DNA from 2 places in the Brevibacillus humidisoli genome. Region 2 is predicted to be linked to the other one. Evidence: riboswitches for the same ligand, from Rfam matches in the RefSeq annotation. Region 2 holds a riboswitch; the other holds the start of a gene.
The links. Region 2 has a riboswitch for S-adenosylmethionine ahead of LOK74_RS14155 (PLP-dependent transferase). Riboswitches for the same ligand answer to the same signal wherever they lie in the genome.

Region 1: linked by a shared signal. The riboswitch ahead of LOK74_RS23435 (homocysteine synthase) and the one ahead of LOK74_RS14155 (PLP-dependent transferase) in region 2 are both predicted to bind S-adenosylmethionine.

The regions. Positions count from the first base shown of each region.
Region 1 is NZ_CP087263.1:4,800,077-4,811,681, forward strand. It holds gene LOK74_RS23405 (NADPH-dependent FMN reductase) at 85-618, shown strand; gene LOK74_RS23410 (3,4-dihydroxy-2-butanone-4-phosphate synthase) at 646-1,656, shown strand; gene LOK74_RS23415 (hypothetical protein) at 1,653-1,967, shown strand; gene LOK74_RS23420 (aldehyde dehydrogenase family protein) at 1,972-3,405, shown strand; gene LOK74_RS23425 (YciI family protein) at 3,431-3,709, shown strand; gene LOK74_RS23430 (AbrB family transcriptional regulator) at 3,991-5,103, shown strand; gene LOK74_RS23435 (homocysteine synthase) at 5,356-6,642, opposite strand; SAM riboswitch class I at 6,726-6,833, opposite strand; gene LOK74_RS23440 (polysaccharide deacetylase family protein) at 6,945-7,226, opposite strand; gene LOK74_RS23445 (hypothetical protein) at 7,201-7,605, opposite strand; gene LOK74_RS23450 (rhodanese-like domain-containing protein) at 7,813-8,124, shown strand; gene LOK74_RS23455 (VOC family protein) at 8,199-8,621, opposite strand; gene LOK74_RS23460 (SCO family protein) at 8,844-9,482, shown strand; gene rnjA (ribonuclease J1) at 9,895-11,544, shown strand.
Region 2 is NZ_CP087263.1:2,865,006-2,876,610, reverse strand. It holds gene thrS (threonine--tRNA ligase) at 1-594, shown strand, start outside; gene infC (translation initiation factor IF-3) at 841-1,347, shown strand; gene rpmI (50S ribosomal protein L35) at 1,364-1,561, shown strand; gene rplT (50S ribosomal protein L20) at 1,656-2,015, shown strand; gene LOK74_RS14175 (hypothetical protein) at 2,104-2,286, opposite strand; gene LOK74_RS14170 (hypothetical protein) at 2,392-3,456, opposite strand; gene LOK74_RS14165 (L,D-transpeptidase family protein) at 3,670-4,332, shown strand; gene LOK74_RS14160 (N-acetylmuramoyl-L-alanine amidase family protein) at 4,348-5,043, shown strand; SAM riboswitch class I at 5,106-5,218, shown strand; gene LOK74_RS14155 (PLP-dependent transferase) at 5,339-6,502, shown strand; gene LOK74_RS14150 (trans-sulfuration enzyme family protein) at 6,502-7,692, shown strand; gene LOK74_RS14145 (DUF3906 family protein) at 7,835-8,047, opposite strand; gene LOK74_RS14140 (nitrite/sulfite reductase) at 8,094-9,716, opposite strand; gene LOK74_RS14135 (phosphoadenylyl-sulfate reductase) at 10,001-10,705, shown strand; gene sat (sulfate adenylyltransferase) at 10,729-11,605, shown strand, end outside.

The DNA.
Region 1 (11,605 bases), 1.9 Mb from region 2:
GATCCTCTGTTACTGACCAGTTCTTGACTGACAGCTTTGGCAGGGTTGTACCGATACAACGTTGGAAAAAGGAGAGGAATAGAATTGAAGCTGCTGGCTATCTCGGGTACGATTACCGGATCAAAGACACGGGTTGTCGTGCAAAAAGTGTTGGAGGAAATCAAGCAAGCCAACCCGGAGATCGAAGCCGAAATGCTTGATTTGAAAGATTATGACGTTCAGTTTTGCGATGGGAGAGATCCGTCTACCTACACAGGGGACACGAAGAAAGTGATCGATATGGTCGCATCGGCTGATTTCTACATCATTGGGACGCCGATCTTCCAGGGCTCGATTACCGGGGCTTTGAAAAACCTGTTTGATTTGGTGCCTCCCCAAGCCTTTCGCCACAAGGTGATGGGATTTGTCGCCACCGGAGGAACGTATCAGCATTATTTGGTCATCGAGAACCAGTTGAAGCCGATCGCCGGCTATTTCCGGGCTTTTGTTGCCCCTGGCTACGTGTATGCCCATCAGGATCATTTCAGTAAACAGAATGAATTGGTCGCCCCCGAAGTATTGGAACGCGTGTCCGATCTGGCAAAAGAATTGGTCCATATGCAGAAAGCGTTGAAATAAGGGGACAGTTGAAGGGAAGGGAAAGGCATGAACAACAGTAGAGTTGAACGTGGGCTTCGTGTATTGAGAGAGGGAGAATTGATTGTTCTGTTGGATGACGTTCATACCGGGATCGGTGTCCTCGTAGGAACTGCCGAGCATGTAACTCCCAAAAAGGTGAATATGATGACCAAAGCGGGGAAAGGACTGGTTAGCGTCTGTCTGCCCGAATCAGTAGCGCAGAAGCTGGATCTTCCCTTCATGGTGGAGGACCCCATGAAACCCTTCACTCTCTCTGTAGACTACAAAACTTGTACGACTGGCATTTCCTCCTTTGAACGGGCCGAAACGATCAAAGCGTTTACGAGAGAGGATATCCGGCCAGAAGATTTTCGCAAGCCTGGGCATGTCTTCCCTCTGGCAGGAAAAGAGCACGGAATCTTGCAACGAACAGCTCTGGTAGAGGCGGTGATCGATTTGGCCAAGGAGACTTCTGCTTCGCCAGTAGGCTATGTCTGCGAGATCCTCAATCAGCAGGGAGAGATCGCATCGATCCAGGACATCGAAAAACTGGCTCGCGAATGCGGCTTCCCGGTGCTAACCGTCAGCGAGATCGTTGAGATGAGAAGAGAAGATGTGTTGTGCACGTTTGTTGGCCAGGTGATCCACGGGAAACAGATCGGTCGTAAAATTGGATTTCCGACGGCCAATCTACAGGTAGATTCAAAAGAGGGGCAACTGCCCAATGGCGTCTATGGCGTAAACGTTCACTACGATAACAGGCGATTTCTCGGGATTATGAATGTGGGGCTCAGACCGACCATTCATCCGGAAGAAACCGCTGTTCATTACGAGGTGCATATCTTTGACTTCGATGAGACGATTTACGGCGAGAAGCTGCAAATAGAGGTCGGATTTTTTGTGCGTGAGGAACGTTCTTTTGCGACGATGCATGATCTGATTTCGCAAATCAAGAAAGATGTGGAGTTTGTCAAACATCGCCGGCATATCGCGGCAAAAGCGGAGGAAAGGCCTGCTCGCATAGGAGGAGCGGAATGAGTCAAGCGAGAGATGAGGAGATCCACTTGCCCGACTTGTGGTTTATCAACATGTGCGAGTCCCGCTACGGCATAAATCGCGGAATATACAATACGATCGATGCCTGGTTTTTTCGACAAGGCATAAAAGATATTTTGCATCGTCGCCAAACTATTTTGTCTTTTCTCGAGTTCATGCGGAGCCAATCGGATCGCCAAGGAAACGCTCGCCGCAAGTTCGGTCCTGGTGGCTTATCGGTTAAGTTGGAAACCTACTATTCAGCCGACGCGTCGCAGGTGGGATCATCGGAGAGAATCAAGGGATGGGGGTAGAGAGATGGGAACATCGCAAAAAAGAAAGTTGTGGATCGATGGCCAATGGATACAGACGGAGACGTATAGTTTGCTGCGTTCTCCTTATACCGGGGACGTGATCGCCGAGCTCCCTGTCGCCACCGAGAAGCAAACCGATCAGGCGATTGAAGCGGCTTACCAGGCACGCGGCAAGATGGCCAAGATGCCGGCGCACCAACGATCTGCCATTTTGTACGAACTGGCTCGTCTGTTAAAGGAAAGAGCGAACGAAGCAGCGGAGATCATCGCGCTGGAAGCGGCCAAGCCGCTAACTACTGCCAAAGCGGAAGTCGCGCGGACGATTGAGACCTATCGATTTGCTGCCGAGGAAGCCAAGCGGATTCACGGGGAATCGCTGCCGCTGGACGCAGCGCCTGGCGGAGAAGGGCGGCTCGCTTATACAACCAGAGAGCCGATTGGCGTGATCGGAGCGATTACTCCGTTTAATTTTCCAATGAATCTGGTTGCCCATAAAGTAGGCCCGGCGATTGCCGCCGGAAATACGGTTGTGTTGAAGCCAGCTTCGCAGACGCCTCTATCCGCTTTCTTTATCGCGCATCTGCTGGAAGAGGCGGGGCTGCCAAGTGGAGCGCTAAATGTGATTACAGGCAGTGGCAGAGTAGTAGGAGACCGCATTGTGACCGATGACCGAGTCGCTATGATCACATTTACCGGAAGCCCGGCTGTCGGGATTGGGATCCGCAATAAGGCGGGATTAAAACGAGTGACGTTGGAGTTGGGCTCCAATTCGGCGCTGATCGTGGATCGAGGGGTTGACTTGGAGAAAATCATCCCCCGCTGTGTTTCAGGAGCTTTTTCCTTTCAGGGGCAGGTATGCATCTCGCTGCAACGGGTGTATGTGCATGAAGAGATCTATGACCAGTTCGTGGAAAAGTTCGTGGCAGAGACCAAAAAGCTGGTGATCGGCGACCCGCTTGACCCGAAGACAGAACTGTCTGCATTGATTACTCCTGGAGATGTACAGCGCTGTCTCAACTGGATTGAGGAAGCGAAGCAAGGGGGAGCGGTCGTCGCTGCGGGCGGTACGGCAGAAGGAAATGTCCTGCTTCCGACCGTGCTGCTGAAAGCAGATGCTGCCCTAAGCGTTTCCTGCCAGGAAGTGTTCGCTCCCATCGTATTGATCAATAAGGTATCGTCCGCCCAGGAAGCGATTGACCTCGTAAACGACTCACGCTTTGGGCTGCAAGCAGGGATCTATACCGAAAACGTTCACCTGGCGTTGACAGCAGCGGAACAACTGCACGTCGGGGGTGTGTTGATCAACGACATCCCTACATTCCGCGTGGACCATATGCCATACGGCGGGGTGAAGGAGAGCGGAGTCGGTCGAGAGGGACTCAAGTATGCGGTGGAAGAAATGACGGAATTGAAGTTGGTCATCTGGAACCGAAACTGATCACGTTCTGTAGGAGGAAGTGAGCATGGCGTATTATGCGGCCATTTTGCATATGCTGGATCCGGAAAAAAACAAAGAGGTGCTCCCGCGCCACATCGCTTACCTGGATAAGCTCGATCAGCAGGGAAAAGTTTTTGGCAGGGGTCCCTTTGCAGATGGATCGGGCGGGTTGGTCATCTACATCGCCGACACGTATGAAGAAGCCTGGCAAATGGCCAACCATGACCCTCATGTTGTGGAGAAGGTTCGCCGTTTGGAACTGAAGGAATGGAAGAGGTTGTCGAAGACAGAGAGCCCGTCTTGAGAGAGCCGCCAGGAGAGGGAAGGGAAGCCTTTCTCTCAAACAGAAAGCGTCACTGGGGGAGAACGAGGCGATAGATAGGGAAAGCATTTCTGATGAGAAACCGGCTGTGTCTGGTTTCTCTTTTTTTTCTCAGAGACTGCTATTGGAGAAATCTGGTGTCTGCGTAGAAAACATGCGGCAGATTTGATAAAATCGAACTGTTTCAAATGTAGAGAACATCTGTCACAAATGTTTATCCAAACGAGGAAATCACTAATCAAAACGACAGTTGAGGTAATGATATGTCACTCCAACATCTCTACGTACGGTTCAATCAGTCTCCACGCGGAGTGCGGTTCATCATCACATGTTTGGTGGCGATGGCGGGAGGAACCCTGTTCTGGACACTTCATTCCCCCCTGCCTTGGCTGCTTGGGCCGCTGATTTCACTGGTCGTCTGCGTCATTCTTGGGTTTGATCGTCTCTGGGTGCCCGCCTGGTTCCGCAGGATGGGTCTAATTATCGTCGGGGTCACCTTGGGTCTGAGGATCACGCCGAGTATCTGGCAGACGATGGCAGAGCATATCGGAGAGATGGTTCTGGCAACCGTGATTACGCTGGCATTTGGCCTGTTAAGTGCATGGGTGCTCTATAAGGTACACAAAGTAGATCTGACAACAGCGGTATTTAGCAATATTCCGGGCGGCCTGTCGGAGATGGTCTCTCTAGGGCAGAGTCAGGGAGGCAATCTACAGATCATTTCGATGTTTCACTCCATTCGTGTCATGATCATCGTCGTCTTGACTCCTTTTCTGGTGATGCTGCTCTCCCATCACGGTGTCCTGCCGCCAGCAGCACCGGTCAATCAGACACTGGGAGGGGTCCAAACCGTTATTCTTCTGCTTATTGGCGTGGCAGCAGCAGCACTAGCCGCACGCCTGTCCGTACCTGCCCCGTTTTTGCTAGGCCCTTTCTTTCTTACTATGGCCATTTCCCTGTTCAGTACGTTGGTCGGGGAGAGACACGCATTGGCGGGAATTCTGGTGAGCAGTGCCCAATTGTTGATCGGGATGAGCATCGGGGTGGAGTTTAAGCGAGAGGAAGTGATTCACTACCGCAAACTCTGTATCTGGGCTTTGCTGTTCTCGCTGCTCCTGCTGTTGATGAGCTTCTCGCTGGCGGCCATCCTTTCTTACACCGCTGGGATCGATCTGATCACCAGTATCTTGGCGACAGCACCTGGCGGTCTTGCAGAGATGAGCCTGACAGCAATCGCCACAGACGCTGATCCGCTTCTTGTGACGGCCTTTCAACTGTTTCGCGTTCTTTTCATCGTGACGATACTGCCTGTGTTTGTCCGCTGGTTTGTGCTGCGTGTAGGCAACAGGGGGAGAAATAGAGGAGTGAGGGAATAGCCCTTCCTTTGGCCACATGCAGCACTACAGATACATCATGAATGACTGCAGCACCAACAAATACAGAGCCTACGGATACATGAACGGATACAGCACGAACGGATGCAGCACCAATAGATACACAGCGAAACCCAAAGCCCCTGTCACGCCGGAACACTGCCGGTAACAGGGGCTTTTTGGTCGGTGTTTTCGTAGTATATGTTGGTAGTTGGTATGTTTGGTCCGTCGCCTATGCTGGCAGGTCTAGCCGGTTTACTGGATAGCGGCCTGCAGTGCCTGATCCAGATCCGCCAAAATATCGTCGATCGATTCCGTTCCCACGGAGAGACGAACCATCTCAGGGGTGACGCCTGCTTTCCGCTGCTCTTCATCCGTTAACTGCTGGTGTGTCGTGCTGGCCGGATGAATGATCAGCGACTTGCTGTCACCGACATTGGCCAAATGGGAGAAGAGTTTGACCGATTCAATCAGTTTTTGCCCTTCTTTCACTCCCCCTTTGATCCCAAAGGTAAGAATCGCGCCCTGCCCTTTTGGCAAGTATTTCTGGGCCCGTTCGTATTGCGCATCACCTTCCAGGCCGGGGTAATTCACCCATTCCACCAGAGGATGGGCATGGAGGAACTTGGCAGCAGCCAGCGCGTTTTGGCTGTGTCGTTCCATACGCAGATGGAGCGTCTCCAAGCCCTGCAGGAACAAAAACGAGTTGAACGGAGACGGAGCGGCCCCGATGTCGCGCATCAATTGCACGCGTGCTTTGATGATGTAGGCGAGATTGCCGACTGCTTCCGTGTAGACAACACCGTGATACGTCGGATCGGGTGTGGTCAGCCCTGGAAACTTGCCGTTGTTCCAGTCGAACTTGCCGGAGTCGACAATAATTCCGCCGATAGATGTGCCGTGGCCGCCGATGAACTTGGTTGTGGAGTGGACGATGATGTCGGCGCCGTATTCAAAGGGCCGGCAAAGTGCAGGGGAAGCAAAGGTGTTGTCAACGATCAGAGGAATCCCGTGTGCATGGGCTATCTCAGCAATAGCGGTCAGGTCGGCTACATCGATACGGGGATTGCCGATCGTTTCGCAGAATATCGCTTTTGTTTTCTCGTTGATCTTCTCCCTGAAGTTGTCGGGATTGGCTTGGTCAGCGAAATGAACTTTGATGCCAAACTTGGGCAGGGTATGGGCAAACAGGTTGTAGGTCCCGCCGTACAAGCTGCTGGAAGAGACGATTTCGTCACCGGCGTGGGCGATGTTGAGGATGGAAAAGGTAATCGCCGCTTGCCCAGAGGAAGTGGCCAGTGCACCAACACCGCCCTCCAGCAGCGCGACACGCTGTTCAAACACGTCCTGCGTCGGGTTCATGATGCGGCTGTAGATGTTGCCAAACTCCTTGAGTGCAAACAAGTTGGCCGCATGCTCCGTATCACGGAAAACATAAGAGCTGGTTTGGTAGATCGGTACGGCTCGCGAGCCGGTAGCCGGGTCAGGCTGTTGTCCCCCATGCAGGGCCAATGTTTCCAGGTTCCAGTTTTGATCTGACATCATCGATCACTCCTTCTGATTGGTTGCATCAAAAAAGCCTTCTTCTGAGTAGAAGAAGGCTCTCGCACACGAGTCCGGTCGCACGTTCATCTCTCAGAATCCACTGATTCTGCAGGAATTAGCACCTTGCATGTCGCCATGCCGGTTGCTGGGCTTCATAGGGCCAGTCCCTCCGCCGCTCTGGATGAAAACTTTTTTTCTTTTGTATTTTCACATTATAGGGGAGTGTTGCCATGCTGTCAATCAGAAATGAGGAACCCAGTAGATTATGGGACGAGCTATGATGCATCGTTAGCCCGTCGTCAACGTTTCACTTGTGCTTTCAGCTTGGCGAGCAACCTGGAGCCAGACATTTCCGACTCTCCTGCATTGATCCGGTACACTTCCCCGTTTCCCGGCGTGTTGATCCCCTCCTTGGTCGTAAAAAACAATTCGATTCCCAGTTCTCGTCCGATGCTGATCACTTGATCGTTGTAGGCACCGAAAGGAAAAGCCAGCAGTTTGGGCTGCGGTCCCAGTTCTTGTTCCAGTCGTTTGTTCATAAAATCGAGATCGCTTTTAATGCGGGCACGATACTCGTCCATCGTTTCCGTACGCTGTTTGCCCTCTAGAAACAAAGGCTGGGTCAGAGCTGGCATCGATTTGAAACCCTTCTTTTTTCAACAAGTGGAGATGTTCCCGGAACAGCCCAACGGTAACGGTGCTGGGGTTCCCTTTGGCCGGGCTCTCATCTGATACGATCTGATGGTAGATCAGGACCAGTGCTTTGTCCTGGTAGAAGATCGGGCTAGTTGTTGCCTCTTCCCTTTGGCTCCATGCTCCCATGCCGACGCTGATCACGCATAAGATGATGAGGAACACGCTGATCATGAAATGAATCATGCTTTTCCTGAACGTCTTGATCGTTCGATTCGCTTTTTTCCTCGCGGCCTGATCAGCAGAATCGTCTGAAGGAAAAAACATTTGAGCCCCGCCTTATCTCTATATAGTTCGGTGATGCCCAAGCGCTTGGACTATTTATTTGATCCAGGCTGCCCTTTTTTGTGACAGAAAAGGGTAAAAAACTTTTTGATAGAAAACAACCTGACTTGGAAAGACTCTAAGCATTTTCACCCCGGGGGCAGCTTATGCTATGATGAGAAAAGCAAGACCCCCCGAAGGAGGATTACGATGGATGCTGAGGTAAAAGAGATCACTCCGGAAGAACTGCAGGAAAGAATCAACCGGGGCGACAAGCTGCAAATCATCGATGTGCGCGAACCGCATGAGTGGGAGGAAGGACATATCCCGCAAGCGACATTGATACCACTGGCGACACTGCCCGTGCGCCTAGAGGAGCTAGACAAGGAAACACCGATTGTGATGGTTTGCCGCAGCGGCGCCCGCAGTTGGAATGCGACGGCGTACGTGCAGCAGTTCGGTTATCAGGCGGAGAACATGGCGGGCGGGATGCTTGCCTGGAACGGCGAAGTCGAGAAGTAGAGGGCGATAAGAAAAACCACCTTGGCATAGGTGGTTTTTCTCTATTTGGCGCAACCATACTCTTTCTATCACGCTTACTGCTGCTCTTGACTTACTGCACTTTCATCCATATAGATCAATTCCCACAGGTGACCGTCGATATCCTGAAAGCCCCATTCATACATAAATCCATGGTCGACCGGATCTTTCGAAGGCGTTGCGCCAGCCGCCAGGGCCTTGTTCACGATCTCGTCCACCTGTTCCTTGCTTTCAGCAGACAAGGCTACCAACACTTCTGTGCTTTTGGTTGCATCGCAAATCTCTTTTTTGGTGAACGTTTGAAAAAACTCCTCAACCAGCAGCATGGCAAAGATATGATCACTGATGACCATGCATGCTGCCTTTTCATCGGTGAAGTGGGGGTTGAATTCGAACCCTACCTTGCTGAAGAAGTCCATCGTTCGATTCAGGTCTTTGACTGGCAGGTTGACGAAAATTTTTTCTGCTCTGGTTGCCATGTGAAATCACCTCGACATGATAATATCGTTATGTACGCATGTGTAGGACTTCCTACATTATAGCGTGACTGAGACATTGTGATTTCTTTTCGATTGCTGTTTTTGCCCGCCTGTTGTAAGGAATGATGTTTGATCAGCTCGAAACCGTCACAACCTTGACACAGAACAATCGGCTGGCTCACGATACAATCAACATGTAGAGAAGTATGAGGGGGTAAACAAATGAGTGGAATCAACGATGGGCAGCAGCACGCCCCAAGTTTTTGGCAAAAATACAAAATGCTCCTGTTTGCCGCTGTGATGGTAATTGCACTGGCAGGTGTATTGATGTACAAGCTGGTCTGGTCCATAGAACCTATCCCGGTGTTAAAGCAGATGGACAACTTCACCTTGCAAAACATGAACGGCGATACGTTCAACTTCGACGATACCGCGGGAAAAGTGCGGCTGGTCTCCTTTATCTTCACCAACTGCCCAGATGTTTGCCCGGCTACTACCCACTTGATGGCCCAACTGCAAGACGACTTGCAGAAAGAAGGGTTGTTCGGGAAAGAGGTGGTGTTTGTGACCGTTGCCTTTGATCACGAGCGAGACACGCCAGAGGCATTGCAAAAGTACGCGGAAGCGTTTGGGGCCGATACCAGCGGCTGGTACTTCGTTCGCGGCGGTCAGCAAGAGATCAAGCAGGTGGCGGACATGTTCGGCGTCTACATTCAGAAGAACAAGCAGGGTCTCTACGATCATTCCATGTATACGTTTTTGATCGACGGTGAGAGCAATCTGCGAAAACTGCACGGAATGGCCTCTGACTTGGATCTCGAAGAATTGAAGTTGGATATTAAACAACTCGTCGAAGAATAGTCGTCATTTGATGAATAACGCCGCCGTTTTCCCTTGGTCAGGATGGGGGGAACTGCGGCTTTTTGGTTATCCTGAGTATGTTCGCATTCATCGGATTTCTGATTAACAAGTGACTCGTCCGATCGTGAAAACAGACGCGGATGATGTTCGACTGCGGTCATTCGTTTTCTAACAGCGCGTTGTTCTTAATTTTTAGCGTTATCCTTTCTCTCTCCCCCAGTCGGTCTTGATGACTTCCCTCTCTGTTCCTGAGCGCAATGAATCCCTTTTTCCCAACCGGTTCGGCAAGTTTGGCAAGACAGGAGTGACCAGCTATAATACAATAAAGATAAGACAGGTGGACGGCTGATATTTTTTGTGAAAGAGAAAAGAAGCTGAACGAACCTAGACGAACCAAGTAGGAGGAGTACGATTGAGTGAAGTAAAAATATTTGCGCTGGGTGGACTCGGGGAGATTGGCAAAAACATGTACTGCATCGAATATCTGGATGAGATCGTGGTGATCGACTGCGGCGTCAAGTTTCCGGAAAATGAGATGTTCGGTGTCGATCTGGTGATCCCCGACGTTTCCTACCTGGTGGACAATCAAGATAAAATCAAGGGATTGTTTCTCACTCACGGACATGAGGACCACATCGGGGCTATTCCTTATGTGTTGAAGCAGATCAACATGCCGGTCTATGGCGGCCGACTGACGCTGGGACTGGTCAAGTCGAAGCTGGAGGAGCATCGGATGCTCAGCGACGTCGAGCTGGTTACCGTCACGGATGAGACAGTCGTGCCCTTCCGTCATCTGTCCGTCTCGTTCTTCCGGACCAATCACAGTATCCCCGACTCGTTTGGGATCGCGGTAGAGACACCGGAAGGTACGGTGGTGCACACCGGTGACTTCAAGCTGGATATGACGCCGGTTGGCCCTTCGACCGATTTTGCCAAAATGGCCAAGATCGGCAACGGCGATGTGCTGGCCTTGTTGTCAGACAGCACCAATAGCGAACGGCCGGGCTTTACGATGTCGGAGCGGGCTGTAGGCGAGGGCATACAGGAAGTGATCGCCAAGGCGAGAGGGCGGATCATCCTCGCCACATTTGCCTCCAATGTGCATCGGTTGCAGCAGGTAGTAGAAGCCGCGATGAGCGTGGACCGCAAGATTGCGGTGATTGGCCGCAGTATGGAAAAGGTGTTCCTGATCGGCCAGGAACTGGGCTATATCCAGGTGCCGGAAGGAATGTTGATCGACATCAAGACGATCGACCAGTACCCGGACAACCAGATCTTGATTATCTGTACGGGCAGCCAGGGGGAACCGATGGCTGCACTGACCCGCATCGCTTCTGGCGCGCACCGCACCGTGCAGATCTATCCGGAAGACACCGTGATTATCTCCGCCTCACCGATTCCCGGCAACACGATCAACGTCAGCCGGACGATTGACAAGCTGTTCCGGGCGGGAGCCAATGTGGTCCACGGTACCGTGTTTGACATCCACGCTTCCGGTCACGGCAGCAGCGAAGAGTTGAAGATGATGCTCAACTTTATTCGCCCACGCTACTTTGTTCCGATCCACGGCGAGTACCGGATGCTGGTAACCCACTCCAAACTGGCCCAGCAGGTGGGGATCGATCCCGAGAATATCTTCGTGATGGATAACGGCGATGTGCTCTCCTGTACACGTGAGCAGGCGACACGGGGCAAAGTGCCGGCTGGGGTTGTCTTGATCGACGGCAGCGGTATTGGCGATGTTGGCAATATCGTGCTGCGCGATAGAAAGCATCTGGCGGAAGACGGATTGATGGTAGTCGTGGTCAGTATCGACATGAAAAACTTCAAGATCCTGACCGGTCCTGACATCGTCAGCCGCGGATTCGTCTACGTCCGCGGATCGGAAGCACTGATCCAGGAGGCGACCGTACTGGTCAAGCAGAGACTGGCCGAACTGCTCAACAAGAAGGTGAAAGAGTGGTCCGAGTTGAAGTCTCAGATTAATCAGGTGCTGAAACCATATGTGTTTGAAAAGACGGGCCGCAACCCGATGATCCTGACGATCTTGATGGAAGTATAAAGCAGAAGAGGGCAGCCGTGGTTGAGACTGTTCTCTGTTGAGCATACCCAGCCATTCTCTA
Region 2 (11,605 bases):
TCGCTGAAAAACGTGCTGGACGAACTAGGCATTGAGTACGAAATCAATGAAGGGGACGGCGCGTTTTACGGGCCGAAGATCGACTTCCAGATTACCGATGCGCTGAAGCGGCGTCATCAGTGCGGAACGATCCAGTTGGACTTCCAGTTCCCGGAGAAGTTTGACCTCACCTATATCGGGCAGGACAACGAAAAGCATCGCCCGGTCGTGCTGCACCGTGCCATGTACGGCTCCATGGAGCGGTTTATCGGGATCCTGGTCGAACACTACGGAGGGGCTTTCCCTACCTGGCTGGCACCGGTGCAGGCCCGTCTGATGACGATCAACGAAGTACACGCTCCATTTGCCGAGGACGTATACAACAAGATGCTCCATGCTGGTATCCGGGTTGAACTGGATATCCGCAACGAGAAGATCGGCTACAAGATACGCGAAGCACAGGTGGCGAAAATCCCGTACATGCTGGTCATTGGTGAAAAGGAAGTGGCCGATCAAACCCTGTCTGTCCGCAAGCGGGGAGTAGGCGACCTGGGCGCCCAATCGGTGGATGAGTTTGTCGCGGCGATTCGTGAAGAAATCGAAGAAAAACGATAACCCTTGACAAGCGATTGAATGACATGTAAGATTGTATAGGTATCATATGTTCGAGAACGAAGCAGAAGCGCCCAGCTTCTCACCTGCATCGACGTCCACTTGGACAGTTGACGGGTCTCCTGATGTCAAAGCTTGACTCCTATTGCTAGGTGAGATCAGTGTGGGCGTTTAGCGCCCGCACTTTTCTTTATTTCCGTATTTGCTCTCGAAACATAACGGAGGTGGCACATTATTAGCAAGGACCAGATGTTAGTGAATGAGGCGATTCGAGCTCGTGAAGTCCGCCTGATTGGGCCAGACGGCAACCAAATGGGTGTTGTGCCGATCAGGGAAGCACTGCGCATTGCGCAAGACGCCAACCTGGATCTCGTCAACGTGGCCCCGACCGCGAAGCCTCCCGTATGTCGGATCATGGACTACGGCAAGTACAAGTACGAGCAGGCCAAGAAGGAGAAAGAAGCGCGACGCAACCAGAAGATCATCGAGTTAAAAGAAGTTCGCTTCTCATCCAACATCGAAGAACACGATTTCCAAACCAAACTTCGCAATGTGCGGAAGTTTTTGCAGGACGAAGACAAGGTGAAGTGCAGCATCCGCTTCCGCGGCCGTGAGATTACGCACGCCGAGATTGGGCAGCAAGTACTGGATCGCCTGGCAACGTTATGCGAAGACATCGCCGTCGTTGAACGCAGACCGAAAATCGATGGTCGCAGCATGATCATGATTTTGGCTCCGAAGTCGGACAACAAATAGATTGGAGGATCTACTCATGCCAAAAATGAAAACCCATCGCGGGGCAGCCAAACGTTTTAAAAAGACGGGAACCGGCAGACTGAAGCGCGATTCTGCGTACACCAGCCATCTGTTCGCCAATAAATCGACCAAAGCGAAGCGCCATCTGCGCAAAGGCGGCTACGTGTCGAAAGGCGATCAACAGCGGATTGCCCAGTTGATCACGTATCTGTAAACCATTTCTTCTTTGACAACAATCATTTGAGCATGTGCTCCGCAAGTGTCCCACAGTGGGACCGCCATGCTTGATATACCAGGAGGAATTGATTATGCCAAGAGTAAAAGGTGGCGCTGTAACACGCCGTCGTCATAAGAAAGTACTGAAGCTGGCGAAAGGATACTTCGGGTCCAAACACCGCTTGTTTAAGTCGGCTAACGCTCAGGTGATGAAATCCCTGCTCTACGCCTACCGCGACCGTCGCCAGAAAAAGCGCGACTTCCGCAAGCTGTGGATTACGCGGATCAATGCGCAGGCACGTGTGAACGGCCTCTCTTACAGCCGTCTGATGCACGGGCTGAAGGTAGCTGGCGTGGAAGTAAACCGCAAAATGCTGGCTGATCTGGCTGTTAACGACAAAGTGGCGTTTAACGAACTGGCGGCTCTGGCCAAAGGTAAGCTGAACGCGTAAAAACAGAAGCTCAGTTGACTACGGAGAGCTCATCCCATCACGTGGGATGAGCTTTTGCTATGCAAAGCATCTTGCTGCTCTGCTCCGATTAGCAGCCGCAGCCGCCCTCATCGTCGTCAACCGGTTGCCAGGTCGTCTCTTGACCAGAGACTGGGCAAGCGGCAAACGTTTCATCAGTCTCGTAACGTTTTGTCGTTCCGGTACCGCATACATAATCGCCAGCATTTGTTACTCGTTCCCCTGTCTTAAATGCGTTTCTTTGCTCTGCCACTGTTAGACACACCTCCTTCCCCGCTTTAGGATGCCCACCAGGGACAGGACGTACCGTGGCAACAATACCCGCCCGCAGACATGCCCCTCATCCATGAATTCGCCTCTACAAGCGGCGAATTTGCACCATCTTCCATCTGTCAAACAGTGAGCCTCTGCTGAACATAAGGCTCCAGACCTCTTTGTGCAAGCGGCCATCTTCCATGAACGTGACTTTGAGAGGAATCTCTGCCGTGAACAGATTCACTTCTGGCGAATGCTCTTTGTCCTTGACCCGTCTCGCATAGCTGATCTTCTCAGGAGAAAACGGCAAGCTCGCACCGTTTGTCAGCATCTCAAGGGTAACCCGGTCGTGTTCATGCAGGGAGGTCAGAAAGTAGTCAGCCAGCTGCTCTGGAGAGGACTGCATCACTGTTTCCAACAGCCGGCCGCTCGCTTTCAGGATCATCAGACTATGGCCGGGATCGGGCTCCCGCCTACGGTGTGTGGCACTGCCGAGAAAATGGATGCAAAAGTGGCCGGGAAACCCGTTGTCGGCAATTGCACCCGCTCCGTGCGGCATACCGTGCATGGAAGCTGCGTAGTGCTGACCGTCGATAGATACCAGGATCGCTCGACGTCGCCAACTCCACTTTCCCTCGTAGATTTGCTTCAGTGTGGCTGTGTCCTTCCGAGTCAGCGGCTGGACATCGGCATGGCGGCTACCCGCCCGCCGCTGTATGGCAAACTGTTTTCCCGTTTCCAGATCGGTAACAAACGCATAAGACATGCGGCGAAACTTTTTTTTCACGTCTTTCCAATGCAGCGGTTGTCCGAAGTGCGCCTGCTCGACATAACGAACCCAGAGGTCCAGGGTACGGCTGACGCCTGCAGAAATCAGCCTTTGTCGTCCGGATTGGTCATATAGCCGGGACAGCTCGTCATAGGTGAACTCCTGCTTGCCGATCTGGATGTATGCTCGGGGCAATTCAGGTTGTGTTTCCCACCTCACCGGTTTGCTCTTCAAGATTTGCTTGGCTACTTTATTACTGCTGCGAACCGTTAGTTCCGAGAAGAAAGACGATTGCGGCGATGTTTTTACGATGATGCGAATCGTTTTATCTGCTGGAGCTGCATGTGCGGGTGTGATCAGAAGCAGCAGGCTGATCAGCAACAGAATCGATTGTCTCACCAGCAAATCCTCCTTGATCTTGAAAGTGAAACAGTAATGTCTGTTATTATGTGCGGAAGCCTGCTGATTAGTCGCTTGCTTGCAGCGAGTCAGTTCCCAAAACGGAAGCAGCCCACCCAGCCGACTAACCTGATATAGACGTTTCATGCATGAAAAATCGAATGCAACTCATAATAGGGCTGAGATTATCACGCTGGGTGGGGTTCGCAAAACATGATCAAACACATGCTGGTCCACATCTTGCTATGCACAGCTCTCCTCTGTTTTAGCTCTCCAGTCGTAGCCGATGACGGGGCGGACGAGGTATACCTCTACATTAATTTATGGCAAAACAGAATCTACTTGAAAGATCAGGAGGACAATATCTTATACTCGTACCGAATTGCACCGGGAGCCAAGGATACACCATCTCCGGTAGGCATTTTTCGCGTGATTCACAAGTCAAGGGATTGGGGCGGCGGATTTGGTTCCCGATGGCTGGGGCTGAACGTGTCGTGGGGCACGTATGGAATTCATGGAACCAATCGTCCGGAGTCGATCGGCCGTTACGCCAGCCACGGTTGTTTTCGCATGCGCAACAGGGAGATCGAGAAATTGTACGAACACGTGCCTTTGGGAGCGACTGTGATCATTGATGGGCCCATTATGGGTCACGAAGATTTGACTTACCGCATACTGGTTCCAGGTTCAAAAGGGGCCCTCGTCCAGTTGGTTCAGAACCGGCTGCGTGCAGCAGGCTACTACGAAGGGAAAACGCACGGAATCTTCGATAGACAGATGGAGCGAGCCGTCATTCGTTTTCAAAAAGAGGAGGGGTTGGATGTAACGGGCCAGATTCATTGGGTCGACCTCCGGTATCTGGGCATTATCGAATGAGCGAGGTGAGAAGGGTTGCTGATCCGTGTACTTGCAGCCATATGGATTTATTTCGTAAGCTCTTTATTGTTTCCATCAATTGGGTACGCCGTCGCTCCCTTGCCGTCCGTCGATGTGCTAATCGATGCCGGGCACGGTGGAGTAGACAGTGGCGCGTTTTATCAGGATCTGTACGAAAAGGAGATTAATCTGCAGGTGGCGAAACGGCTGTACGATGAACTGGCAAAAAGGGGACGCAGTGTGGTCTTGAATCGGACAGGTGACTATGCGCTTAGTGATGAGAATCAATGGCTGAAGATCCGTTCCAGGCACGTGAAAGATCTGGCGCAGCGAGCTCAGCTCGCCCGACAGATCACCCCGAAAGTGATGATCAGCCTGCACGTCAACTGGTCTGGAAATCCGCGTGTTCGTGGACCGCTGATGATTTCGCAGCACAGCCAGCAGAGTACGGTACTGGCCCACCTGCTCCAACACTCTGTAAACGAACTGTACCAGTCACACGCAAAACCGGTACGCAGGAAGAGCTACTACCTGCTCAATCATTCTGGATGTCCCACTGTGATCGTCGAGATGGGGTATATTACCAATCATCAGGACCGACAGTTGCTGACCAATCCGAAGCATCAGAGTCGTATCGCCCAAGCGATTGCAGCAGCGATTGATGAGTATCTGATGATGTTTGGTCATCTGCAGCAGGAAGAAATCGATTAATTCCTCTTATTGACAACCAAGGGAATGTACGCTACGATAGGTTCAACAAATTGCATAGGATCTTCTTATCAAGAGCGGCTGAGGGACTGGCCCTATGACGCCCGGCAACCGACTCCCATTCGATTGGGAGAATACGGTGCTAATTCCTGCAGAGATTTTCTCTGAGAGATGAGAAGGAATGCTTACGTACATACGTATGAAAAGCCTTCTTCGCTCAGAAGTAGGCTTTTTCTTTTGTTCAAATCATCAAGCGTTGACGGAGAGATAGAAAGTATAGGCAGAGAGGAGATCACACATGAAAGTGGAGACCAGACTGGTGCAGATTGGGGTAGGACGTGACAAGACGACAGGAGCAATCAGCTATCCTGTCTATCAATCGACGGCGTATCGCCATCCGGCACTGGGGGAAAGCACGGGGTACGATTACACCCGGACAGCTAATCCCACACGTGATGTGTTGGAACAGGCGATCGCTTCACTGGAAGGCGGGGATGACGGATTTGCCTGCGCCTCCGGCATGGCTGCGATTCAGACGGTCATGGGTATTTTTTCACAAGGCGATCACTTGGTGGTATCGCTTGATTTGTACGGCGGCACGTATCGCTTGTTTGAACAGGTACTAACACGTTTTGGCTTGTCGTTTGATTATGTCGATCTGCGCGACCCGGTGTTGGTGAGAGAGGCGATCCGTCGAGAGACCAAAGCCATTCTCGTGGAGACCCCAACCAACCCGCTGATGCAGGTGACCGATCTCGCCGCCATGGCTGAGATCGCTTGGGAGTTTGATCTGCTGCTGATTGTTGACAATACGTTTTTATCCCCTTACTATCAGCGGCCGTTGGAACTGGGAGCGGACATTGTGATTCACAGCGCTACCAAATACTTGGGCGGTCACAATGATGTGATTGCTGGATTGATTGTCACCAAAGGGGGCGAATTGTCTGAGCGGATGCGCTTTTTGCACAACTCGATCGGGGCTGTGCTTGGTCCCCAGGACTGCTGGTTGTTGATCCGCGGGATGAAGACGCTGGCGCTGCGCATGGAGCGGCATCAGCAAAATGCCTATAACGTTGCCCGCTTTCTGAAAAATCATCCGGCGGTGACGGAGGTGTTTTATACCGGACTACCCGAGCATGAAGGGCATCAAGTACAGAGCCGGCAGGCTTCCGGATTTGGCGGCATGGTATCCTTCCGCATCCGACAGCCAGTGATGGTTGCCGCTTTTTTGCAGGAACTGCAGTTGATCTCGTTTGCGGAGAGTCTGGGGGGCGTGGAGTCGCTCTGTACGTACCCGGCTACCCAGACACATGCCGATATCCCGGTCGAGGTTCGAGAAAAGGTGGGCGTCTGCGATCGGCTGCTCCGCCTCTCGATCGGGATCGAACATACTGACGATCTGATTGCTGACCTGCAGCAGGCGCTGGACAAAGCACTTCAAACAGGAGGAGGGCGGGGATGATGAACTTTGCGACTCGAGTACTGCATGGCACCAGCAGCATCGACAGAGTGACCGGGGCTTCCAGCATCCCGATCTATCAGGCTTCCACCTTTCATCAGTTTGATATCGATCAGCCGGGCGAGTATGACTACGCCCGTTCCGGCAATCCCACACGCCAGGCGCTGGAGGAGATGATTGCCCATCTGGAGGGGGGGAAGTACGGCTTTGCTTTTGCATCTGGGATGGCGGCGGTATCCAGTGTGTTTTTACTTTTCTCTGCCGGTGATCACCTGGTTGTGGCTGAAGATGTATACGGCGGGACCTATCGTGTGCTGACCAATATACTCTCTCGGCTCGGGGTGCAGGTCACGTTTGTTGATACGACGGACCCGGAGGCCGTCCAGGCGGCGATTCAGTCCAACACTCGGGGACTCTACCTGGAAACACCGTCCAATCCGACGCTCAAGGTAACCGATCTCGCACTGCTGTGCAGTCTGGCACGCGATAAGGGATTGCTGACCATTGTGGACAATACATTCTTAACCCCGTATTACCAGCGCCCGCTGGAGTTGGGGGCAGATATCGTGGTTCACAGCGCGACCAAGTTTATCGGCGGTCACAGCGACGTAGTGGCTGGTTTGGTGGCAACACGTGATGAGCGATTGGGCAAACAGCTTTACGCCATCCAGAACGGTTTTGGATCCATTCTCGGAGTCCAGGATTGCTGGTTGGTCATGCGCGGATTGAAGACGTTGAAGACGCGGCTGGATGTCAGTTCACAGAGTGCCGCTGCTATCGCTCGTTGGCTCGATGCTCACCCGCTTGTGGATCGTGTATACTATACCGGATTGCCCGAACATCAGGGGCATTACCTGCAAACCCGCCAAGCCTCCGGGCACGGAGCGGTTCTTTCGTTCGATCTGGGCAGCAGAGAGCGGGTTAAGATTCTGCTCGACGCGGTGAAGCTGCCGTTGGTCGCAGTCAGTCTGGGAGCGGTAGAGAGTATTCTCTCTTATCCGGCACAGATGTCGCACGCCTCCATGCCGCCAGAGGAGCGGAGACAGCGAGGCATTACCGATGGCCTGTTGCGACTGTCGGTTGGCCTGGAGGATGTAGACGATCTGATTGCTGACCTGGAGCAGGCACTGGCTGCTACTGCCCGTTATGCATCGGCGAACAATACCTCGAGCAAGTCGTGCGGCAACTGGTGAGCGGTCGACCACTTTCACAAATGAGTACAAGATTTCGGACGTACGCGGGCAAAACAAAAGACCGTCAGGGTGACTTGGACTTACCCCTGACGGTCTTTCTCTTTTGCGATCATGACTCACGATGTACTTTCTACGCAGATGTTCAGAGATCCGTCGTTTGGATGACGTATCCCTTGCCCTTCTCCACGCGTTTTTTTTCCACCAACGAGATTTCCTGTATGGTCGGCGGGATGAGATGCTGTCGGTTAAGCTGGCTTTCCGCGTAGGAAAAGGCCTTTTCATCCGAGTCAGCAAGCACCACCGCTACAAAAGGACCGGCTGATTGGGTGATCACTTCCAGTTTGTAGAGAAACATGTGACCCTTCCTTTCGCTATTCTCGCTTCCCGCTTCCCGCTTCCCGCTATGCTGTCGTTGCCAGAATCTGATCAAGCTGGGTCTGCAGCACCTCGTGGCCAACCCGGCGGACGAACTGATGAAACTTCTCATCCGGCTGTCGGTTGGCTTTATAGTACTCGATCAGATGAGCGATGACCGGGGCCACGCGTTCGGCGGGAATCCGGCCTTTCAGCCGTTTATTGAAGGCAGGATCGGGCCCCAGACTGCCGCCAACATGAATGTCAAATGCCTCAATCATCCCCTGTTCCGTCTTGACCTTTGCGCCTTGCAGGCCGATATCGGCAATCTGCTGTTGTCCGCAGGAGTTGGGGCAGCCGTTGATGTGCAGGCGGATCGGCGTATCTAGCTCTACGTTCTCGTCCAGCCAGTTGGCGATGGCGAGCATTCGTGCCTTTGTCTCTACGATTGCCAGATTGCAGTATTCGATCCCGGTACAGGAGACGGCGTGACCGATAAACGTGCGGGGGTTTGGGGTCAGTTTATCCAGCAGCGGTTCCGTCAACAGACCGTCCAGCTTTTCGTCCGGCACGTTTGGGATCAGGATATTTTGCGAGTTGCAGGTGCGCAGCTCGCCGTTGCCGTACTGTTCGGCAAGACGAGCCAGTTCATCCAGATCGTCCGCCGAAATACGGCCGACAGGGAGCAGCAGGCCGACGTAATTTAGTCCCGGCTGCTTCTGTTTATGGACTCCGGTAAAGTAGCCGGCATTCCAGCCTACCGTCCGATCTGTTCCTTTTTTTGGCATCGGGCCGATCCGTTCGATCAGCTTTTCCAGAAACTTCTCAGCTCCCCAGTCTGCCACCAGGAACTTGAGTCGGGCGTGGTGGCGCTTTTCCCGGTATCCATAATCGCGGAATATCGTGGTTACGCCGGAGGCTACCTTGACCACTTCTTCGGGACGAACGAACAGATCAAGCTGTTGGGCCAGATACGGCTTTGCCGAGAGGCCGCCGCCCACCCAGACGTGAAACCCGATCACTTCTTCTCCCTCTATCTCTTTTGAGGCTGGGGTAAAGGCTAGATCGTTGATTTCTGCGTGACCGGTATTGTAGATATTGGACGAAACAGACGTCTTATACTTGCGCGGCAGGTTGGAATATTCCCGATTTAACAGAAAATGCTGTTCCAATTCACGCACGATCGGTCTGGTATCGATCAGTTCATCGGGATCGATGCCTGCCAGCGGATTGCCGACAATCGTTCGCGGGACATCACCACAAGCTTGATAAGAGAAGAGTCCGACCGCTTCCAGACGGTCAAACACATCAGGCAGGCACTCTGTTGGCAGCCAGTGAAACTGTACAGCCTGCCGCGTGGTGACATCCACCAGATCCCTGCCGTAATCGCGACTGATCGCAGCCAGCGCACGGGCCTGTTCTTTGTTCAATACACCCGAGGGAATCCGGACCCGCATCATGAACAGTCCGTTCCCTTTGGGACGTTGTTCATAGATGCCGGCCCATTTAAAAAAGCTCAAATCCTCCTCGCTAAATGCTCCGTAACCCTGATGGGCAAGCTTCCTGATCTTGTCGATGATATCTAGTCCGTCACGTTCCAGCTTTACCAATTCCAGTTTGTTCAACTTGTCCCGATCTGTTTCCCAGGGACGAATCTGCTGTTCAGACATTCCTTCCAGCCTCCTCCACAAAACCAATTAATTACGTAGGAATAGTTAGGTTTAAGTATACGACTGCCTCTCTGTACGGTCAATACCCAGTTTTCCTTTTCGCTAAAGGAGTGTAAACAGAGTTGACAAAGGTAGGGAGGGCGACTAATATGGGAAATAAATAACATTAATCCGATATAAAAAATCGGAATTGGCGAGGTGTAGTGACTTGGGTTAGGCAAGTATCCTTCACCAAGCTGCTCTCATAAGATGATAAGCGAGGTCTCACAAGGAGGGAAGTTGGGATGAGTAGTCATGTAAGTACATTATCCAAAGAGGAGATCACACTTTGGGCGTATCGGCTGGAGCACAAGCGACCCGAGGAAATATTGGCGTGGGCCGTCGAGACCTTCGGTGACCAGATTGTACTCGCCTCAAGCTTCGGCTCAGAGGACGTGGTGCTGATCGATATGCTTCATAAAGTGGCACCGCAAACATCGGTCTTCTACTTGGACACCAATAAGCACTTTAGCGAAACATACGAGACGCGAGATCGGTTGGCCGAGCGGTATGGCAAGCGGTTTATTCAGGTTCTGCCCAAATTGACTCTGGAGGAACAAGCGAACCAGTATGGCGACGAACTCTGGAAGCGGGATCCCAACCAGTGCTGTCAGATTCGCAAGGTAGAGCCGCTTACTGAGATCCTCTCGCGCTATCGGGCGTGGATTACCGGCATTCGACGCGATCAGGCACCCACACGGGCAAACGCACAAAAAATCGAGTGGGATAACAAGTTTCAACTGGTCAAGTTTAACCCGCTTGCCTCTTGGACATACGAGGATGTCTGGTCTTATATTCGAGCCAACGATGTACCGTACAACCCATTGCACGATCAGTATTACCCCAGCATAGGCTGTGACGTATGCACACGGCAGGTGAAGCCAGGTGAAGATCCACGAGCAGGCCGATGGTCCGGGTTTGCCAAGACAGAGTGCGGCTTGCACAAGTAGACGATGCGAGGAGGAGAAGATAGATGACGTACGAAAACCTGCCACATGGGGGAACACTGGTGAATCGCTTGCTGTTTGGCCCAGCACTTGATGAAACCAGGCAATTGGCCAAACATCTGCGGACGATCACGGTTGACAAGTGGGTCGTGTCTGACATCGATTGCATCGCGGTTGGTGCCTTTTCACCGCTGACCGGATTCCTGAACGAACAAGATTACGACTCCGTCGTAGAGACGATGCACCTGGCCGATGGGACGGTTTGGACGATTCCGGTTACGCTGGCAGTGGATGAACAGTACCAAGATCTGAAGCCGGGTGAGAAAGTTCTGCTTCGCGGCGAGGACGGAGTTGACTATGCGGTTCTCACAGTGGAGAGCATGTACCGTCCTGACAAACAGAAAGAGGCGCTGCACGTCTATCGAACAGCAGAGCAGCGCCATCCCGGGGTGAACAGGTTGTACGAACGTCCCCCTCTGTATCTGGGAGGTCCGATCGATGTCCTGCATCGTCCTGTGCCCCGCCTGTTCCCAGAGTACTACTTTACTCCGTCTGAGACCCGGGAAATCTTCAGGGAGCGCGCCTGGAGAACAGTAGTTGGCTTTCAGACGCGAAACCCGGTACATCGCGCACATGAGTACATTCAAAAATCAGCACTGGAGATGGTTGACGGATTGTTTCTCAATCCGCTCGTCGGAGAGACCAAATCGGATGATGTACCAGCCCATGTACGGATGGAGAGCTACCTCGTCCTGCTGGAAAACTATTATCCGCCAAACCGTGTGTTTCTCGGTGCCTTTCCAGCTGCGATGCGCTATGCGGGCCCGCGGGAAGCGGTGTTCCATGCCATGGTTCGCAAAAACTACGGTTGCACCCATTTCATCGTAGGTCGCGACCATGCGG